Regions from separate parts of the Mesorhizobium sp. WSM4308 genome, predicted to be linked through region 1. Evidence: riboswitches for the same ligand, from Rfam matches in the RefSeq annotation. Region 1 holds a riboswitch; each other region holds the start of a gene.
What was found. A riboswitch is a leader RNA that binds a small molecule or an ion and turns the genes downstream of it on or off. The one in region 1 is predicted to bind cobalamin.
Positions count from the first base shown of each region.

Region 2: linked by a shared signal. The riboswitch ahead of CK227_RS20850 (DUF1636 family protein) and the one ahead of CK227_RS03325 (aromatic ring-hydroxylating dioxygenase subunit alpha) in region 1 are both predicted to bind cobalamin.
Region 3: linked by a shared signal. The riboswitch ahead of CK227_RS19975 (DUF1636 family protein) and the one ahead of CK227_RS03325 (aromatic ring-hydroxylating dioxygenase subunit alpha) in region 1 are both predicted to bind cobalamin.

Region 1 covers NZ_NSFW01000002.1:88,616-94,487, forward strand. The annotation lists gene CK227_RS03315 (alpha-ketoglutarate-dependent dioxygenase AlkB) at 1-480, shown strand, start outside; gene CK227_RS03320 (hybrid-cluster NAD(P)-dependent oxidoreductase) at 576-1,670, opposite strand; gene CK227_RS03325 (aromatic ring-hydroxylating dioxygenase subunit alpha) at 1,691-2,938, opposite strand; cobalamin riboswitch at 3,052-3,253, opposite strand; gene CK227_RS03330 (DUF680 domain-containing protein) at 3,748-3,945, shown strand; gene CK227_RS03335 (DUF680 domain-containing protein) at 4,018-4,221, shown strand; gene CK227_RS03340 (DUF680 domain-containing protein) at 4,289-4,540, shown strand; gene ugpC (sn-glycerol-3-phosphate ABC transporter ATP-binding protein UgpC) at 4,625-5,737, opposite strand; gene CK227_RS03350 (alpha-glucosidase family protein) at 5,769-5,872, opposite strand, start outside.
Region 2 covers NZ_NSFW01000011.1:61,420-67,291, forward strand. The annotation lists gene CK227_RS20840 (cobaltochelatase subunit CobN) at 1-1,112, opposite strand, end outside; gene cobW (cobalamin biosynthesis protein CobW) at 1,131-2,168, opposite strand; gene CK227_RS20850 (DUF1636 family protein) at 2,171-2,599, opposite strand; cobalamin riboswitch at 2,639-2,845, opposite strand; gene CK227_RS20855 (winged helix-turn-helix domain-containing protein) at 2,875-4,074, opposite strand; gene CK227_RS20860 (NADH-quinone oxidoreductase subunit A) at 4,408-4,773, shown strand; gene CK227_RS20865 (NADH-quinone oxidoreductase subunit B) at 4,764-5,345, shown strand; gene CK227_RS20870 (NADH-quinone oxidoreductase subunit C) at 5,350-5,872, shown strand, end outside.
Region 3 covers NZ_NSFW01000010.1:143,345-149,216, forward strand. The annotation lists gene CK227_RS19960 (ABC transporter permease) at 1-714, shown strand, start outside; gene CK227_RS19965 (substrate-binding domain-containing protein) at 786-1,775, shown strand; gene CK227_RS19970 (class I SAM-dependent methyltransferase) at 1,949-2,596, shown strand; cobalamin riboswitch at 2,805-3,011, shown strand; gene CK227_RS19975 (DUF1636 family protein) at 3,102-3,500, shown strand; gene CK227_RS19980 (ABC transporter ATP-binding protein) at 3,497-4,285, shown strand; gene CK227_RS19985 (ABC transporter substrate-binding protein) at 4,333-5,280, shown strand; gene CK227_RS19990 (iron ABC transporter permease) at 5,280-5,872, shown strand, end outside.

The DNA.
Region 1 (5,872 bases):
CGCATGACCAATTGCGGCCTGCTCGGCTGGGTCACCGACAAGGAGCGCGGCTATCGCTACCAGCCGACGCATCCGCTGACCGGAGAGCCATGGCCGCCGATCCCAGAGGGCCTGCTCGATCTTTGGCGGCAGGTGTCGGGCTATCCGAATCCGCCGGAGGCCTGTCTTATCAATTTCTACACGGCCGACGCGAAGATGGGCCTGCACCAGGACCGCGACGAGGCCGATTTCTCGGCGCCTGTCGTCTCTGTCTCGCTGGGCGACGATTGCCTGTTCAGGGTCGGCCAGACGACGCGCGACGGCGCCACCAAATCGTTCAGGCTGAAGAGCGGCGACGTCGTCGTGCTCGGCGGCGAGGGCCGTCTCGCCTTCCACGGCGTCGACCGCATCTATCCCTCGACCTCGGCGCTGCTCAAGAACGGCGGCAGGATCAATCTGACGCTGCGGCGGGTGACGAAGCCGAACGAGAACGCCTTATAAGCCGATCCTGACGCGCGCCCTACCGAGGTCGCCAGGGTCTTGGAAACAGCCGCAACTGCTTGGCAAGGCTGCCGCGCCGGGGCCGCCCGACGCTGTCACGCCTCGATTTCGAGAGCCGAAAGCGGCTTCGAGCAGCAGGCGAGGATGAAGCCGTCATCTATCTCGTGATCGAGGATGCCGCCATTGTGGCTCATCTCGACGGCGCCGGAGACTTTCTTCACCTTGCAGGTTCCGCACAGGCCGAATTCGCAGGCCGCGGGGATCCGCACACCCGAGGAACGCGCCGTCTGCAGCACGGTCTGGCCGGCGATGCACTCGGCATCGACATCCGAAAGCGCGAAGCGGATCGGGGTTGCCTCGATAGGAACGGCAACGTCTTCCCCAGGCGATGCGAACGGCGCCGGGACTTCCTCAACCGCGGGGGCGGCAAAGCTCTCCTGATGGTATTTCGTCATGTCGAAGCCGGCGGCTTCAAGCATGCCGCGCACGGCGCGCATGAAAGGATCCGGACCGCAGCAGAAGATCTCGCGTTCGCGGAAATCGGGCGCCAGCAGCGGCAGCCGGATCGCGTCGATGCGGCCCATATGGCCATACCAGCCCTCGCGGCTCGACCGCTCCTCGATCATGAAGCCGAGCGACAGGCCCGGCATATGGCCGCCGAGCAGTTCGAGTTCCTTGCGGAAGATGATCTCTTCGGCGCGCCGCGCGCAGTTGACGAAGCCGACATCGGTCCATGGCGCGCAATCGTTCAGCCAACGCAGCATCGACATCATCGGCGTCACGCCGGAACCGGCCGAGATGAACAGATATTTGGCCGCCGGGTGGCTGTGCAGCGAAAAGTCGCCGCTCGGCCCATAGGCCTTGACGTGCGATCCGGGCACAAGGTGTTCGAACATCCAGCGTGTGCCGATGCTGCCGGCCTGCGCCTTCACCGTCACCGCGATCGAGAACGGCCGTGACGGCGACGACGACAGCGTATAGGTGCGCATCAGCGGTCCGTCCGACGTCGGCAGTTCCAGCGTCACGAACTGGCCCGGCTTGTAGCGGAACCAGGTCTGGTTGTCGGAGCGGAAGGTGAAGGTCTTGACGTCAGGCGCCTCGTCGCTGACGCCGATCACTTCCAGCACCTGCAGCCTGTCGTTCCAGGGCGCCATCTGATCGAGATGGCGATAGAGGCCAAGATCCGTCATCGCGTTCATCCCCAAACCTCTCAGGCGACACTGCGCAAAGCCGGCCGGCCGTCTTCGGCAAGCCGTGGGCCGATGAAGGACGCGTACCATTCGACAAACTGGATCACGCCGCCCTCGTGCAGCTCCGAATAGGGGCCGGGCTCATAGGCCGGCGACAGAATGCCGAAGGCGTTTTCCTCGACGATGCGGCGATCCTGGTCGTTGGTCTCGGTCCAGACATGGGTGAGTTCGGCAAGATCGTAGTCGACGCCCTCGACTGCGTCCTTGTGCACCAGCCATTTGGTCGTCACCGCGGTTTCCGTGGCGCTGATCGGCACCACGCGGAAGGTGACGGCATGGTCGCCGAGGATGTGGTTCCACGTCGTCGGATAGTGATAGAGCAGCAAGGAGCCGATGCGGTCGGCCGAGACGCTGTCGGACAGGTTCTTCTTCACCGCCCGCTTGCCCGTCATCGTGTAGCTGACCGCATCGCGCAGCAGCGGCGCGCGGGTGGCGCGGTATTGCCCGGCCGGATCGATGCGGAACTTGCTCGGCAGCCCGGCCGCCTCGCATTTGGCCCAGTGTGCCAGCATTTCCGGATCTCTGTCGGCGCCTTGCACGCCGGTCACCGTCGGGGCTTCCGGGAAGGTCTTGCACAGTTCCGGGTGATTGCCGGCGCAATGATAGCACTCGCGGTTGTTTTCCCAGACGAGCTTCCAGTTGCCCTTCTCGACGATCGTGCTCTCGAAGGCGATCTTTGCTTCGCTGAGCCGGTGCGGCTTGAGATAGGGTTCGATCATCGCCCGCATCGGCGCGAAGTCGGCGGGTTCCTTGGCCAGGCAGATGAAGATATAGCCGGCCACGCTTTCGCAGGCGACCGGCTTCAGGCCGAACTGGCTTTTGTCGAAGCCGTCTGCCATCTGGCGGGCAAACAGCAGCCTTCCGTCCAACTCATAGGTCCATTGGTGATAGGGGCAGACCAGCTTGGCGGCCATGCCCTTGTCGGTGTTGCAGACGCGGCTGCCGCGGTGGCGGCAGGAATTATGGAAGGCGTTGATCTTGCCCTGCTGATCGCGCACCAGCACGACAGGGTAGTCGCCGATCTGTACGGTGATGAAGCTGCCGGGCTTGGGCAGTTCGCAATCATGGCCGACGAACAGCCAGTCGCGATACCAGATCAGCTCCATGTCGAGCTTGAAGAAATCGGGATCGGTATAGAAGGGCTGCTCGAGCGAGAAGCCCTCTCTGCGGCCATTCAACAGCCTCAGCATATCGTTGCGCGCATCCATGTCCTGTCCTCATACTTCAAGGACTGAACTGGTGGTGATTGAGGAAGGATGAGACGCAGCTCGGCGAAAGCCGGGCACGCGCGATCCGCCTCTTGACCGCCCACCGCGATCAGTCGAGTTCAAAAATCTCGGGCTGGTTTCCGGGCTCTGGAGTGTCCTTGCGGACGGTCGCGACACCTTCCCAGGCTTTTGCCCAGTGGTCTCCCGTTGCGACTTGAACTCCACCACCGTTGCGGGGGCAGCGCCGGATTTTGACCGGCTTCCCAATTCTCCGCCCCGTCGTCACGAAGCGGCACCTGAGATGACATGATCTAATCACGACAGCGTTTGCGACATCGGCATGAAAGCGACATCGTATCCATGCGGCGCGACACGCATGCGCAACGATCAGGTCACGGGCAGCGGTCACGAAAATCGCCTCCGCCGATAGCTGTGCCGGCTGTCAAAATCGACCCGGAACTGGGGCAAAAGAGGTTAACGGTTTCGAAAAGTGACTATTAGCAGACTCTAAAATCGAACCGAACGGTTCGTTTCTGTTGACGGTGCGTGCAGGACGGTGTGAACGATGGACCTCCGATACAGTCTGTGACCTTGCGGCTGGCGTTTACTAAGTGGTTGATATCAACAAGAAAAATGCATGGCTCGGAAGCCCTGGCACAATTTCAAGTGGTGGATTCTTGGTCCACACGGAACAACTTCGTGATTGGAAACGGCGAACTGGCTTTCCCACATCGGGCCTGTCCGAACGACGCGATTTCAATCCCAAGACACGCCGCTAGACGGACGGAAAAAATACTGGAGTACCAAAAATGAAAAAGATTGTTCTCACTGCCGCCGCCCTTCTGGCTATTTCCGGCAGCGCCTTTGCTGGTAGCGACCACTATGGTTCGAATGCCGCCGCAGCCACGGCTGTCGACAGCTCGTACACCGCTTCGACCAACAAGTCGGAGCCGGCTGCTCAGACGCCTGCCCAGGGCGCCGATCGCAACCTCTTCGGCAACAACTAACAACAGATCCCGGCCGACAGCGGGCTTTTCGCCCGCCGCTCTGGCCGACCTTGAGAAATTCAGGAGACTAACATGAGCAAGATCATCCTTGCTGCCGCCGCCGTCCTGGCCATTTCCGGCAGCGCCTTCGCTGGCAGCGACAACTACGGTTCCAACGGTGCCAACCAGTCGGCCGCTGCGGCCGACCATTCCTACACGGCTTCGGTCGACAAGTCGGCTCCGGCCACCCAGCTGCCTGCTCAGCAGGGCGCTGACCGCAACCTCTTCGGCAAGTAATGCCGGTTTACGGGAATGGCGGCGATGCCGGCCATTCCCGTGAAATCCAGAAATTCAGGAGACTAACATGAACAAGATCATCCTTGCTGCCGCCGCCGTTCTGGCCATCTCCGGCAGCGCTTTCGCGGGCAGCGACAATTTTGGTTCCAATGGCGCCAACCAGCCCGCCGTGACTTCGCCCGCCGCAACTTCGATTGACAACTCGCGTACGGCTTCGATCCGCGAGAGCGGCTCGCCTGTCTACAAGCTGCTCAATTCGTCGGGCGACGCGCAGAAGTCCGCTCCTCAGGGCAGCGACCGCAACCTCTTCGGCCGTTAACAGCCGTAGCTGATTTCCAAAAAAGAGCGGCGGGCCTGGCCCGCCGCCCTTTTTTGTTGCCTTGACCCAGCAGGACCGGCGGCCTCAAGCCGCTTTTGCTTCCGGCTTTTGCAGCGCGAAGGAATGTCCGTCCGCATCGAAGATATGCAGGTCCTCGGCATTGGCGCTCAGCCGCAATGTCGAACCGCGCTTGACCTCGACATTGCCCGGCAGTTTGGTCACCAGCGGCAGGTCGGCGCGGCCGATATCGACATAGACCAGCTGGACCTCGCCGAGCTGCTCGACATAGTCGACCGTTCCCTCGAACAGATAGTCCGCGCCGCTGGCGATCATCAGGTCTTCCGGCCGCACGCCGAAACTGACCGCCGCGCCCTTGGCCGAGGCCGGCGTGGTGATCGGCACCGCCGCCTTGCGGCCGCCGACATGGCTGACGACGGTCGGGTTGCCGGTCTTGTCGATGGTTGCCGGCAGGATGTTCATGGCCGGTGAGCCGATGAACTGGGCGACGAACAGATTGCCGGGTTTCTTGTAAAGGTCCATCGGCGTGCCGACCTGTTCGACATGGCCGTCCTTCAGCACCACGATGCGGTCGGCCAGCGTCATCGCCTCGACCTGGTCGTGGGTGACATAGATCATCGTCGTGTTGGGCATCGATTCCTTGAGCTTGGCGATCTCGATGCGCGTGGCGACGCGTAGCGCGGCGTCAAGGTTCGACAGCGGCTCGTCGAACAGGAACACTTTCGGATTGCGCACGATGGCGCGGCCGATGGCGACACGCTGGCGCTGGCCGCCCGACATAGCCTTGGGCAGCCGGTCGAGATACTTGGTCAATTGCAGGATTTCCGCCGCCTGGCGCACGCGGCGGTCGATCTCGGCCTTGTTCTCCTTGCCGATCCTCATCGAGAACGCCATGTTGTCATAGACCGTCATATGCGGATAGAGCGCGTAGGACTGGAACACCATGGCGATGCCGCGCTTGGACGGCGGCACGTCGTTGACAACGTCGCCATCGATCTTGAGTTCGCCCGACGTGATTTCCTCGAGCCCGGCGATCGAGCGCAGCAAGGTCGACTTGCCGCAGCCCGATGGACCGACGAAGACGATGAACTCGCCCGATTTGATATCGAGGTCGATGCCGTGGAGAATGTTGAGATTGCCGTAGGACTTCTTCACTTGTCTCAGATTGACATCGGCCATTGGTGTCCTCCCAGTGATTTCCTCAAAGATTTCAGTCTATGCGCCCGAACCAGGCGCCGTAGCCGCCAAGCTCGATCGAACCGGTGCTCGCCTGCCCGGAAAACCCGTGTCCCGGCAAAGGTTGCAGTGATCGGC
Region 2 (5,872 bases), on a different contig from region 1:
GCGCGGGGCGTGTATTGCAACTTGATAAAGGCTGCCACGCGGTCAGCCACCTGCGCGACACGATCCGGTTCCGGCCGGTTGGCGAAGGCGCGGTGGCCAAGCGCGGGATCGACATCGCTTTCGCCCTTGAAGGAAATCGCGCCGGCGAGGATGCGGCCGTCCAACTCTGGCAGGACGACATGCATTGCGAGGTCGGCGGGTGCCAGGCCGCGCTGGTTGCTTTCCCAGACGTCGCGGCGGGTGGTGGCGACGATGACCTGGAGGACCGGCACGCCGGCGCGGTCGAACAGGGTTTCGATGCCGGGTTCGGCACCGGAGGCGAAGGCGGTCGCGGTGATGATGGCGGCGGGTTTCAGAGAGGCCAGCGCGGTTTCGACGAAGGCGAGTGACGCCCGGTCCTTCAAGCTGGAGACGAAGATGGGAACCGGGGTTATGCCGCGCGCGCTCAGCGCTTCAAAAAGCGCGTCGATCGGAGCGACGTCGGCGGCGAGAAGCATCGAGCGGTAGAAGAGAATGGACACGACCTTTCCCTCGCCCTCGAGGGGGAGGGGGACGACGCCGCGGCCTGGCTCGTAGTAGCCGGCCTTCGGCACCGCCACCGGCTCAACCACAGCCGCGTCCTGCCCAGCCAGCCTGGCCAACCTCTGGACCAGCGCGCCCATATTGGCCGGGCCGCCCTCGCGGAAATAGCCGAGCAGGGCGTCCAATTCCCGGCGCTGCAGCGTCGAGGCTTCGATCAGCCTGATATCCTCGTCATGGCTTTCGCCCGGCAGCAGCGCCAGCTTGATGCCGCGCTCGCGGGCGGTCGAGGCCAGCTGGTCGCAGCCATAGCGCCACCAGTCGTAGCCGCCGAGGATGCGCACCAGGATGATCTTGGCGTGGCGGGCGACGCTGTCGATCCAGAGGTCGACGGACATCGGGTGGCGCAGGTCGCGCAGGGCGGCCAGCCGCATCGAGGGTAGGCGGGCGGCATCCGCCTTCCAGGCCGCCGCCAGTCCCGCGAGGTCGCTGTCGGTGAAGGACAAGGCCACGATATCCGCGGGCGTCTGCCGCAGATCGACCGGCTCGGCGAGATCGTCGAGCGAGGCGGAGGTCGTGGTGAGGATATGCATCGCGGCCCGTGTCTGAAATCAGCCGGCGAGTATACGCTCGATTGCCGGGCGGTTCAGCCCCTTGAGGCCGATGACGACCAGGCGCGAACGGCGGTCGTCCTCGGCGGTCCAGGCGCGGTCGTAGTAATGATTGACGCGCGGGCCGACCGCCTGCAGCAAGAGCCGCATCGGCTTGCCGCCGACCTCGACGAAGCCCTTCACGCGCAGCACGTTTTCCTGTTCGGCGGCGGCGGCGACGCGCTGTGCCAGCTCATCCGGATTGGCGATCGAGGGGATGTCGACGATGAAGGTGTCGAAGTCGTCATGCTCATGGTCGAACGCGCCGTCATGATGCGACTTACGGTTCTCGATGTCGTCCTCGACGGCGAGACCGAGCCCGAGCAGCACGGAGGGATCGACCTTGCCATGCGAGGTCGGCACAATCTTCACGGCACGGGCGGAGTGTTCGCCGATGATGGCGTTGGCGCGGGCCGAGCCGGCGGCGTCCATCAGATCGCTTTTCGACAGGATGATCAGGTCGGCGCAGGCGATCTGGTCCTCGAACAGTTCCTCGACCGGGTCGTCATGATCGAGGCTGTCATCTTGCGCACGCTGCGCCTGCAAGGCGTCCATGTCGTTGGCGACACGGCCTTCGGCAAGTGCGGGACCATCGACCACAGCGATCACGCCGTCGACGGTCACGCGGCTTTTCACCGTCGGCCACTGGAACGCCTGGACCAGCGGCTTGGGCAGGGCGAGGCCCGAAGTCTCGATCAGGATGTGATCGACCTTCGGCGTCAGCGACAGGATCTGGTCGAGCGCGGGCACGAAATCGTCGGCCACGGTGCAGCAGATGCAGCCATTGGCCAGTTCGACGATGTTTTCCTCCGGGCAGGTGTCGATGCCGCAGCCCTTCAAAATCTCGCCGTCGATGCCGATGTCGCCGAACTCGTTGACGATGATCGCAATGCGCTTGCCGCCGGCGTTCTCCAGGAGATGGCGAACCAGCGTCGTCTTGCCGGCGCCGAGGAAGCCGGTGACGACGGTGCAGGGGACGCGGGTGACGGAAGCGCTCATGATCAGTCCTTCAACAAGTCGAGGGGAGGAATGCGGGCAACGAGGCCGCGCTTAAGAGAAGCAGGCCGGCCGCGCCATGGAATGAGGCCGTCCGTCGAGGTGGCGAAGAGTTTGGCGCCGGCGACGAGGTCGGCGCCGCTGGTCACGGTCAGGTCGCCGAAGACGTAGCTCCAGCAGCCGTCGCGCAGGATCGCGGCGCTCAGCCGGCGCTTGCAATTGCCGAGACATTCGACCGTGTGGATGCGGATGTTTCCATCAGATGCGGCGCGGCGTGTGTCGTCAGCCAAGAGTTCGCCGGCGCGGGGATGGGCGTCGGAGCCAGTCTCGTCGCGGCACGAGGCGCAGACGATCACCGTGACGCCGGCCAAGGCTTCGCCGTCGGCGGACGAATTGTCCTCTGTGCCAGCCGAAAAACTGCCGTTCTGGTCCAAAAAACCGGGCTCCTTGCCCGGAAACCCGCCGGGCGATCGGATTCTTTTGTCGCAGACGGCAGGTCTCCTGGCTCGCGGGTTATCGCCTTGGGTGCCGCCTTCCCGGGAACATCCCAGTGGCTTTCGGCCTTGGCTCGTCGCTTACAGTTGCGGGGACAGCCGCGGATTTGAGATTTTTCACCTCTCACCGCATTCCCTCTTAGCCCCTGCCGTTGCGGGCAAGGGACCGTCTGGAGCGGATTTAGGCTTTTGCAGGCAGCGGTGTCAACGCACGGCTACGACATGGCGATGTCGGCAAGCGCCAGGCCCAAATCGCCGGCAGGCGTCACTTCCATGCGTTCGAGGCCGAGCCAGCCTTGCATCTGCTTCAGTTCCTCGGAGAGCTGCGCGGCGGTCTCGGGCGGTGCCTTGGGCTCGGCGTAGGCGGCGTGGACGCGCAGGACGCTGGCAGGCCGGTCGGCCTTGAGGTCGACGCGCGCGACGATCCTGTCGCCGAGCAGGAAAGGCAGGACGTAGTAGCCGTATTGGCGCTTCTCGGCCGGCGTATAGATCTCGATGCGATAGTGGAAATCGAACAGCCGCTCCGAGCGCGAGCGCTCGAAGACGACCGGGTCGAACGGCGCCAGCACGGCGCGGGCCTCGATCTTCCGGGGCAGGCGGGCGTCCTTATGAAGGTAGGCCGGCTTGTCCCAGCCTTCGACGCGCACCGGCAGCAGTTCACCTAACTCGACCAGTTCCTCCAGCCGGCCCTTCATGTCGGCCGGCGACAGCCGAAAATAGTCGCGCAAATCGCCCGATGTCGCCACCCCATGGGCGCGGGCGGAAATGCGCAGCAATTCGCGGTGCGCGTCCTCGGCTGGCGGCACGGGCAGGTCGAGGATCGCCTGCGGCAGCACGCGCTCGGGCAGATCATAGAAGCGCTCGAAGCCGCGGCGGTGCGCCGTGGTGATGCGGCCGGCCCAGAACAGCCATTCGAAGGCGTGCTTGGCATGGCTCCAGCCCCACCAGCCGCCCGAACCTTTCTGGCCTTCCAGCGCCGAAGCCGCGATCGGGCCGCGCGCGACGACCTCGCGGTAGATCTCTTCTATGTAGGCGGCATGCTCGCGGCCCCATTTGGCCAGGCCCAGATACATCTCGTCGCCCTGCTCGGCGCGCTGCATGCGCCAGCGCATCAGCGGGTAGGTCTCGACCGGCAGGAACGAGGCCTCATGCGCCCAGTATTCGAAGACCGTGCGCTTGCGCGTCACGGCGGCATTGTCGAGTAGAGCGAGTGGGTAGGGGCCGAGCCGCGAATAGAGCGGCATGTAATGCGCGCGTACCACCGCGCTGACGGAATCGATCTGCAGCAGGCCGGTGCGGGCGAGCACACGGGCAAAGTGGCGGCGATCGGGTGTGCCATTTGGGCGGGGATCGAGAAATCCCTGTGCGGCGAGCGCAATACGCCGGGCGGCGGCAAGCGAGATCTTTTCCTTCATGCAACTGTCACTCTAGGGGCGTTTCGACCGAGGTCCGACGGGTGATTCCAGCCCATGCTAGCAGGGTTTTTGCGGCAACCCTGTCAGGAGAGAAAAGTGGAGTAAAAGGCGAAGGAAATCAAACAGGAGGGGATCGGACCAGTTTCTCCGGATATGCCGTCCAGGCCGGCGTTTTGAACAAGGTTTGACTTGCTTCGCTGGAAGTGCTGCGCTAACCCTCGCCGCGTTGCAGCATAGGCCCCTTAAAACGGTTCAGCGGTTAATCTGTCACGCTTCCGCATTAAGGTCCGGTGCTGTAATCAAAGTGGATTGGCGCCAACGGAAAGCCGCTGCATGAACGCACTTCTCAGTTCGTACCTGCCCATCGTCCTGTTCATCGGCGTGGCGCTGGTCGTCGGCCTGGCGCTGCTGGCCGCACCGTTCCTGGTGGCCTACCGCAATCCCGATCCCGAAAAGCTTTCCGCCTACGAGTGCGGTTTCAACTCGTTCGACGATGCCCGCATGAAATTCGACATCCGCTTCTACCTGGTGTCGATCCTGTTCATCATCTTCGATCTGGAGGTGGCCTTCCTGTTTCCCTGGGCCGTGTCCTTCTCGAAGATCGGCATGCTCGGTTTCTGGTCGATGATGGTGTTTTTGGCAGTGCTGACCATCGGCTTTGCCTATGAATGGAAAAAAGGAGCGCTGGAATGGGATTGAACGACAGTTCAGGCACCCTCGTCGCGCCGAAGCCGAAGGGCATCATCGATCCCAACACCGGTCGGCCGGTGGGGGAGGACGATCCCTTCTTCCTCGAAATCAACAATGAGCTCGCCGACAAGGGGTTCCTGGTCACCTCGACCGAGGCGCTGATCACCTGGGCGCGCAGCGGCTCGCTGATGTTCATGACCTTCGGTCTGGCATGCTGCGCAGTCGAGATGATCCACACCTCGATGCCGCGCTATGACTCGGAGCGCTTCGGTGTCGCGCCGCGCGCGTCGCCGCGCCAGTCCGACATCATGATCGTCGCCGGCACGCTGACCAACAAGATGGCGCCGGCGCTGCGCAAGGTCTACGACCAGATGCCCGAGCCGCGCTACGTCATCTCGATGGGCTCCTGCGCCAATGGCGGCGGCTACTACCACTATTCCTATTCGGTGGTGCGCGGCTGCGACCGCGTCGTGCCGGTCGACATCTATGTGCCCGGCTGCCCGCCGAGCGCCGAAGCTTTGCTCTACGGCATTCTTCTCCTGCAGAAGAAAATCCGCCGCACCGGCACGATCGAACGGTAAATCCATGGCCGCATCCCTTAGCGAACTGTCGACCTATCTCGGCGAAAGGCTGATTGGTCGCGTCAATGACGCGGTGCTCGCCTATGGCGAGCTGACCATCCATGTCGAGCCGCGCGACCTCATCGAAGTCGTGACCTTCCTGCGCGACGATGCGCGCTGCCAGTTCATCTCGATCATCGATGTCTGCGGCGCCGACTATCCGTCGCGGGCCAAGCGCTTCGACGTCGTCTATCACTTGTTGTCGCCGAAACAGAATGTGCGCATCCGCGTCAAGGTGCAGGCCGACGAGGAGACGATGGTGCCCTCGATCACCGGCGTTTATCCCGGAGCCGACTGGTTCGAGCGCGAGACCTACGACCTCTATGGCGTGCTGTTCTCCGGTCATCCCGACCTGCGCCGCCTTTTGACCGACTATGGTTTCGAAGGCCATCCGCTGCGCAAGGATTTTCCGCTGACCGGTTTTGTCGAAGTGCGTTACGACGACGAAGCCAAGCGCGTCATCTACGAGCCGGTCGAACTCAAGCAGG
Region 3 (5,872 bases), on a different contig from region 1:
CTCATTCCCACCATCCTCGCCGTGCTTATCATGGGCATCGTCTTCGGCGCCATCCAGGGCACCATCTCCACCCGCTTCCGGCTGGAGCCGTTCATCGTCACGCTCGCCGGCCTGCAGGCGGCGCGCGGCCTGGCGCTGGTCGTCTCGGGCAACCAGTACATCAACATTTCCTATGGCGACGGACCGGGCCTGGCACCGCCGGTGTTCGCGATCCTCGGCGAGCGGTTGTTCAACAACACCGTGCCGGTCGCCACCATCGTCTTTATCGTCTTTGCCGCGATCGCAACGATCGTGCTCAACACGACGCGCTTCGGCCGCTATGTCTTTGCCGTTGGCGGCAATGAGCGCGCGGCGCGAATTTCGGGCGTGCCCGTTTCGACGGTGAAGATCTCGGTCTATGCCATCACCGGTTTTGCCTCGGCCCTTGCCGGCATCGTCCATGCCGGCCAGTTCAATTTCGGCAGCGCCAATGACGGCATGGGCTACGAGCTCACCGCGATCGCCGCCGTGGTCATCGGCGGCACAAGCCTGTTTGGCGGCGCCGGCTCGATGGTCGGCACCGTTGCCGGCACCATCATGCTCGGCGCGCTCGCCAACATCCTGCAGCTGAACAACATCACGCCCGCCATGCAGTTGCTCGCGACCGCCGCGATCATCGTGCTGGCGGCGGTGCTTCAATCCCTCGTTCGCCGCCGCGAGGGTTTGGGTCGTTAGGAGGAAGGCGGCAACAAAGTCGAAGTCAAACCAAGGTCTGGCCCCCCGGCCCGACGAGGAGGAGAGCGAGTATGAAAACCATAAGACAAGGAACGAGGAACACGCTTCATGCCGTGCTTCTGGCAGGCGCGGGCCTGTGCATTGCAGGAGCCGCCCAGGCCGCCGACCCGATGGTCAAGGCCTGCGCCAAGGACGGCCAGTTCATCATCGGCTTCTCGCAGGCCAACAACGCCGAACCCTACCGCCAGCATGTCAATGACGAACTGACGGCGGCAGCCAAGGCCGTGCCGGGCTTCACGCTGCAGATCGCCGACGGCGCCGGCAACGTCAACACGCAGACCTCGCAGGTCGACAATTTCATCACCCAGAAAGTCGATCTGCTGCTGATCTCGCCCTTCGAGGCGGCACCGCTGACGCCGGCGGTGAAGCGCGCCATGGATGCCGGCATCCCGGTCATCGAGCTCGACCGCAAGACGGTCGGCGATCCCGGCAAGGACTACACCGCCTTCATCGGCGGCGACAATTACAAGATCGCGCTCGAGGCCGGCAAATACACCGCCAAGACCTTGCTGCCGGATGGCGGCGAGGCGGCGGTGCTGGAAGGCTTGCCGAGCTCGACGCCGGCGGTGGAGCGGCTGAACGGCTTCAAGGACGGCGTCAAGGGGAATGCCAAGATCCAGGTCGTCGCCGAGCAGGCCGCCGACTGGGTGCCGGACAAAGCCCAGACCGCCTTTGCCGCCATGCTGCAGGCGCATCCCGACATCAAGGTGCTCTATGCCTCCAACGACATGATGGCGGCCGGCGCGCTGCTTGCCGCCAAGGGAGCCGGCAAGGACGTCAAGATCATCGGCACCGACGGCCTGCCTGGACCGGCCGGCGGCATCGAGGCCGTCGCCAAGGGCGACTGGGCGGCAACCTTCACCTACCCGACGGGTGCGAAGGAAGCGATCGAGATGTCGAAGAAGATCCTGCTCGACTGCTCGACCTCGGTGGAGCCGACGGTAACGGTCGAGACGACGGCGATCACGGCGGAGAATGCCAAGCAGTTGATGGGGAAGTGAGGGGCGATTAGAGCTCGGCGCTGAGGTTGAGACAGCAAGGCCCCGCGCGGGGCTTTGCTTTTTTGCTATTGCTAGATCTGGTCGTGCTCGTGCCAGCTTCGGCCCGCCACCCCAGTCGCTTACTTTGCGTTTAGCCCCGTCATGTAAGGATCCGTAATCCCAAGGGGGCGCGAATGCTGGATAATTACGAGGCCGACCGGTTTGGCGTGATTCACCAGATCGACGTCACACCGATCAAATACGACAAGCAGCACATTTCCTATTACGAGGATCTGAGCGACCGGACCATCAAGCTCGGCTATCAGCGGCTTGGCTGGGTGCTGGGGATCACCGGTGAACTACCGCGGTCCGTGCTGGAGATTGGCTATGGCACCGGCACCTTTGTCGAGGCCGCCAAAATTACCGGGGTTGCCGACTGTGCCGGCTGCGACATCACCAGATTTCCGCTGCCCGAGGGCGTCCGCTTTGTCGATTGGGACGAGGCGCTCGCCGGCTCGTGGGATCTGGTCGCCATGTTCGACGTGCTCGAGCACATTCCGGATCTGGGTTTCCTCGCCCGCCTTCAGACCCGCCACTTGGCCATCGCCGTCCCTTACTGCCGCTGGCGTGAACTCGGCGCCGACGGCGAAGCGTGGTTCCGGGCGTGGCGCATGCGTCTGCCCAACGAGCACCTGCACCATTTCGACCGTGACTCGCTGGTGGCGCTCCTCGCGCATTACGGCTTCGAATGCGTGACGCTGAATTGCTTTGAAGACGGGATCAGACTGCGGCCGGGCGAAGCGGGTCCGAATATTCTGTCAGGCTTTTTCAGAAAGCTATAGGCCGGTTCCTCGGCGACCGCGGCCAGGTGTCATGCCTGCTGCCTGGTGACCGCTCGCGGCTGAATAACCGCAGCCGCGCCGAAGCCGCATTGCGCGACGACAGGGGTTGACATCGCCGCGAAACATCGCTTCAAACGTAATGTTATTACATATGGAGCATGTGGCGACGGCGTCGCAAAAAACTCATTGCGATGCGATCGACGGAAATCTACGGTGGGTGCCTGATGGTCCCCGCGCCGAAAGGCAAGGGGTGAAAAGGGAACACGGTGAGACCTCAAAAGGTCGAGGCCGTGGCTGCCCCCGCAACTGTAAGCGGTGAGCAAGATCCGACATGCCACTGGCCGGCAAGGCTGGGAAGGCTGGATTGCGCCGAGACCCGCGAGCCAGGAGACCTGCCATCAACTGAGTTGACCGGACGGGGTGTGCCGGGAGGAGGCGTGGACGTCGGTCTTGTCGGCCGGCTCGCCAACATCCTTCCGTCGCCAGTTTTGAAAGTGACGGAAAGTTGGACGGCGCCATCGATCATCGTATCATCGTGTGCACGCTTTGCCGCGACGTTCCGACCGGCATCAGGTCGGGCGAAAGCCTCTGCGTGGATTTGCGCTCCCGGCTCGCAGCCTGCCATGAACCCGCCGTGGCGCATGGCTTCACGGTCGAAGGCGTCGAATGCATGGCGGGCTGCGCGCGGCCGCTGACGGTGGCCTTCCAGGCGCCGGGCAAGGCCTCCTATCTCTTCGGCTCCATCGACGCCGAGGCCGACGCCGGCGATCTCCTGCGATTTGCCCGACTTTACGCCTCGCTCGCCGACGGCTGGTGCAATTCCGGACAACGTCCGCCGCGACTGGCCGGCAAGACACTGGCCCGCATTCCCGGGCCGGCCAAGTTTCCGGGCAACAGCCGATGACAATGCCACTCCTCGAAGCGCGCGACCTCAGCGCCATGGTCAATGGCCGGCATCTGGTCCACACCGTCAGCCTGTCGGTGGCCTCGGGCGATCGCCTTGCCATCATCGGCCCCAATGGCGCCGGCAAGACCACGCTGCTGCGCATGCTGTCGGGCATGCTCAGGCCAAGTGCGGGCGAGGTGAAGCTTGGCGGGCGCCGCCTGGACCGTATCGCGACCGCCGAGCGGGCCCTGCATATCGCCGTCGTCGGCCAGACCGACCAGCCGGACCCGCGGCTGGCGGTGATCGACTATGTCGAGCTCGGCCGCGTCCCGCATGCCGGCCTGAGACGCAGGAGCGAGGAGCGCGACATCGTCGTCGACGCGTTGCGCCGGACCGGCCTGTTGCCGCTGCTTGGCCGCACCATCGGCTCGCTGTCGGGCGGCGAACGCCAGCGCGCCCAACTGGCGCGCGCCATCGCGCAGCAACCGAAAGTGCTGTTCCTCGACGAGCCGACCAACCATCTCGATCCGCGCGCCCGCGGCGAGCTGCTCGAGCTCGTGGCCGGCTTCGGCATGACGGTGATCGCCGTGCTGCACGATCTGGCTCTGGTGGCGCCCTTCGCCACCAGGGTCGCGGTGATGAACGAGGCGCGGCTGCATGCGCTGGCGGCACCCCGCGAAGCGCTGACGCAAAAGCTGATCCGCGAGATTTTCGGCGTCGACGTGTTTCGCCTGCGCCATCCGACCGAAGACCGCGAACTCACGGTGTTCGATGTTCCGAACCGCGCCGCGCCGCCATCCTGATCGAGCCCATCCCTCATCCGACACTGTTCAGCCAAGGAGCAAAATCCGTGAAACGCCTCGCCCTGGCGCTCGTCTTCTTGCTGCTGGCCCCGGCAGCCTTCGCCTTCCCGGTCACCGTCGACAGCTGCGGCAAGCCGCTGACCTTCGACGCGCCGCCCAAGCGCGCCGTCATCCATGATCTCAACATGGCCGAAATGGCCTTCGCGCTGAAGCTGCAGCCGTCGATCGTCGGCCTGACCGGCATCACCGGATGGTACAAAGTCGGCCCCGAGTTCAAGGCCGAGCAGGGTTCCATCCCGGAACTGGCGCCCAAATACCCGACGCTCGAAAACCTCGTCGCCGTCGAGCCCGATTTCTTCTTCGCCGGCTGGTACTATGGCATGAAGCCGGGTGGCGACGTGACGCCCGACACGCTCGCCCCGCACGGCATCAAGACGCTGGTGCTGACCGAAAGCTGCGTCCATCTCGACAAGAACCGTCCGGCCGCCTCGATGGACCTGCTCTATGGCGATGTCGAAAAGCTGGGCAAGATCTTCGGCAAGGACGCGGACGCGGAGAAGCTTGTCTCCGGCTGGAAGGCGCAACTCGCGGAAATCATCGCCAAGGTTGGCGACCGCAAGGGGACGCGAGTATTCCTCTATGATTCCGGCGAGGACAAGCCGTTCACATCAGGCAAATTCGCCATTCCGAGCGCCATGATCGCGGCCGCGGGTGGGGACAACATCATGGCCGACATGGACACCAGCTGGGGCAACACGGACTGGGAAACCGTGGCGTCGCGCAATCCGCAGTTCCTCATCCTGCTCGATTACCAGGATGGCGGCGGCTACAAGAAACTGCTCGATTTCTTGAAGGCGCACCCGGCGATGAAGGAGACGGACGCGGTCAAGAACGAGCGCTTCGTGGCGCTGCGCTATGCCGAACTGACGCCCGGGCCGGCAAACATCGAGGCGATCGGCAAGATCGCCAGGGCGATGCATCCGGAAGCGTTCTGATGCTTGTTGCCCCTGGGCATAAATCCGGCGCGCTTTCGGGACACAAGGCATTCGCGCTAGCGATGGTGGCGGGCACGATGGCGATCGTCGCCCTCGTGCTGCTGTCGATCGCCTATGGTTCGACGCTGATCCCACTCACCGACGTCATCGCCTCGCTTGGCCAGGCCGTCGGATTGAACGAACACCAGGTGTCTGGCCCGGCCGGCAAGATCGTCGTCGATCTCAGGCTGCCGCGCACGATCCTGGCGGTCTGTGTCGGCGGCGGCCTCGGCATAACAGGCGCGTTGCTGCAGACGGTGACCCGCAACGATCTTGCCGATCCCTTCCTGTTCGGCCTGTCGTCGGGGGCGGCGGCCGGTGCCGTTTCCGTCATCACCGTCTTTGGTGACACTTTCGGCATCTGGACCTTGCCGGTCGCTGCCTTCACCGGCGGCATACTGGCCGCCTGCATCGTCCTGCTGCTGGTCGCGCGGGTGAGGGGGCAGGGGCCCGAACGGCTGATCCTCGCCGGCCTTGCCGTTTCCTTCCTGTTCACGGCCTTGACCAACTATCTAGTTTTTGCCGGCGACCAGCGCGCCGCCCACTCGGTGCT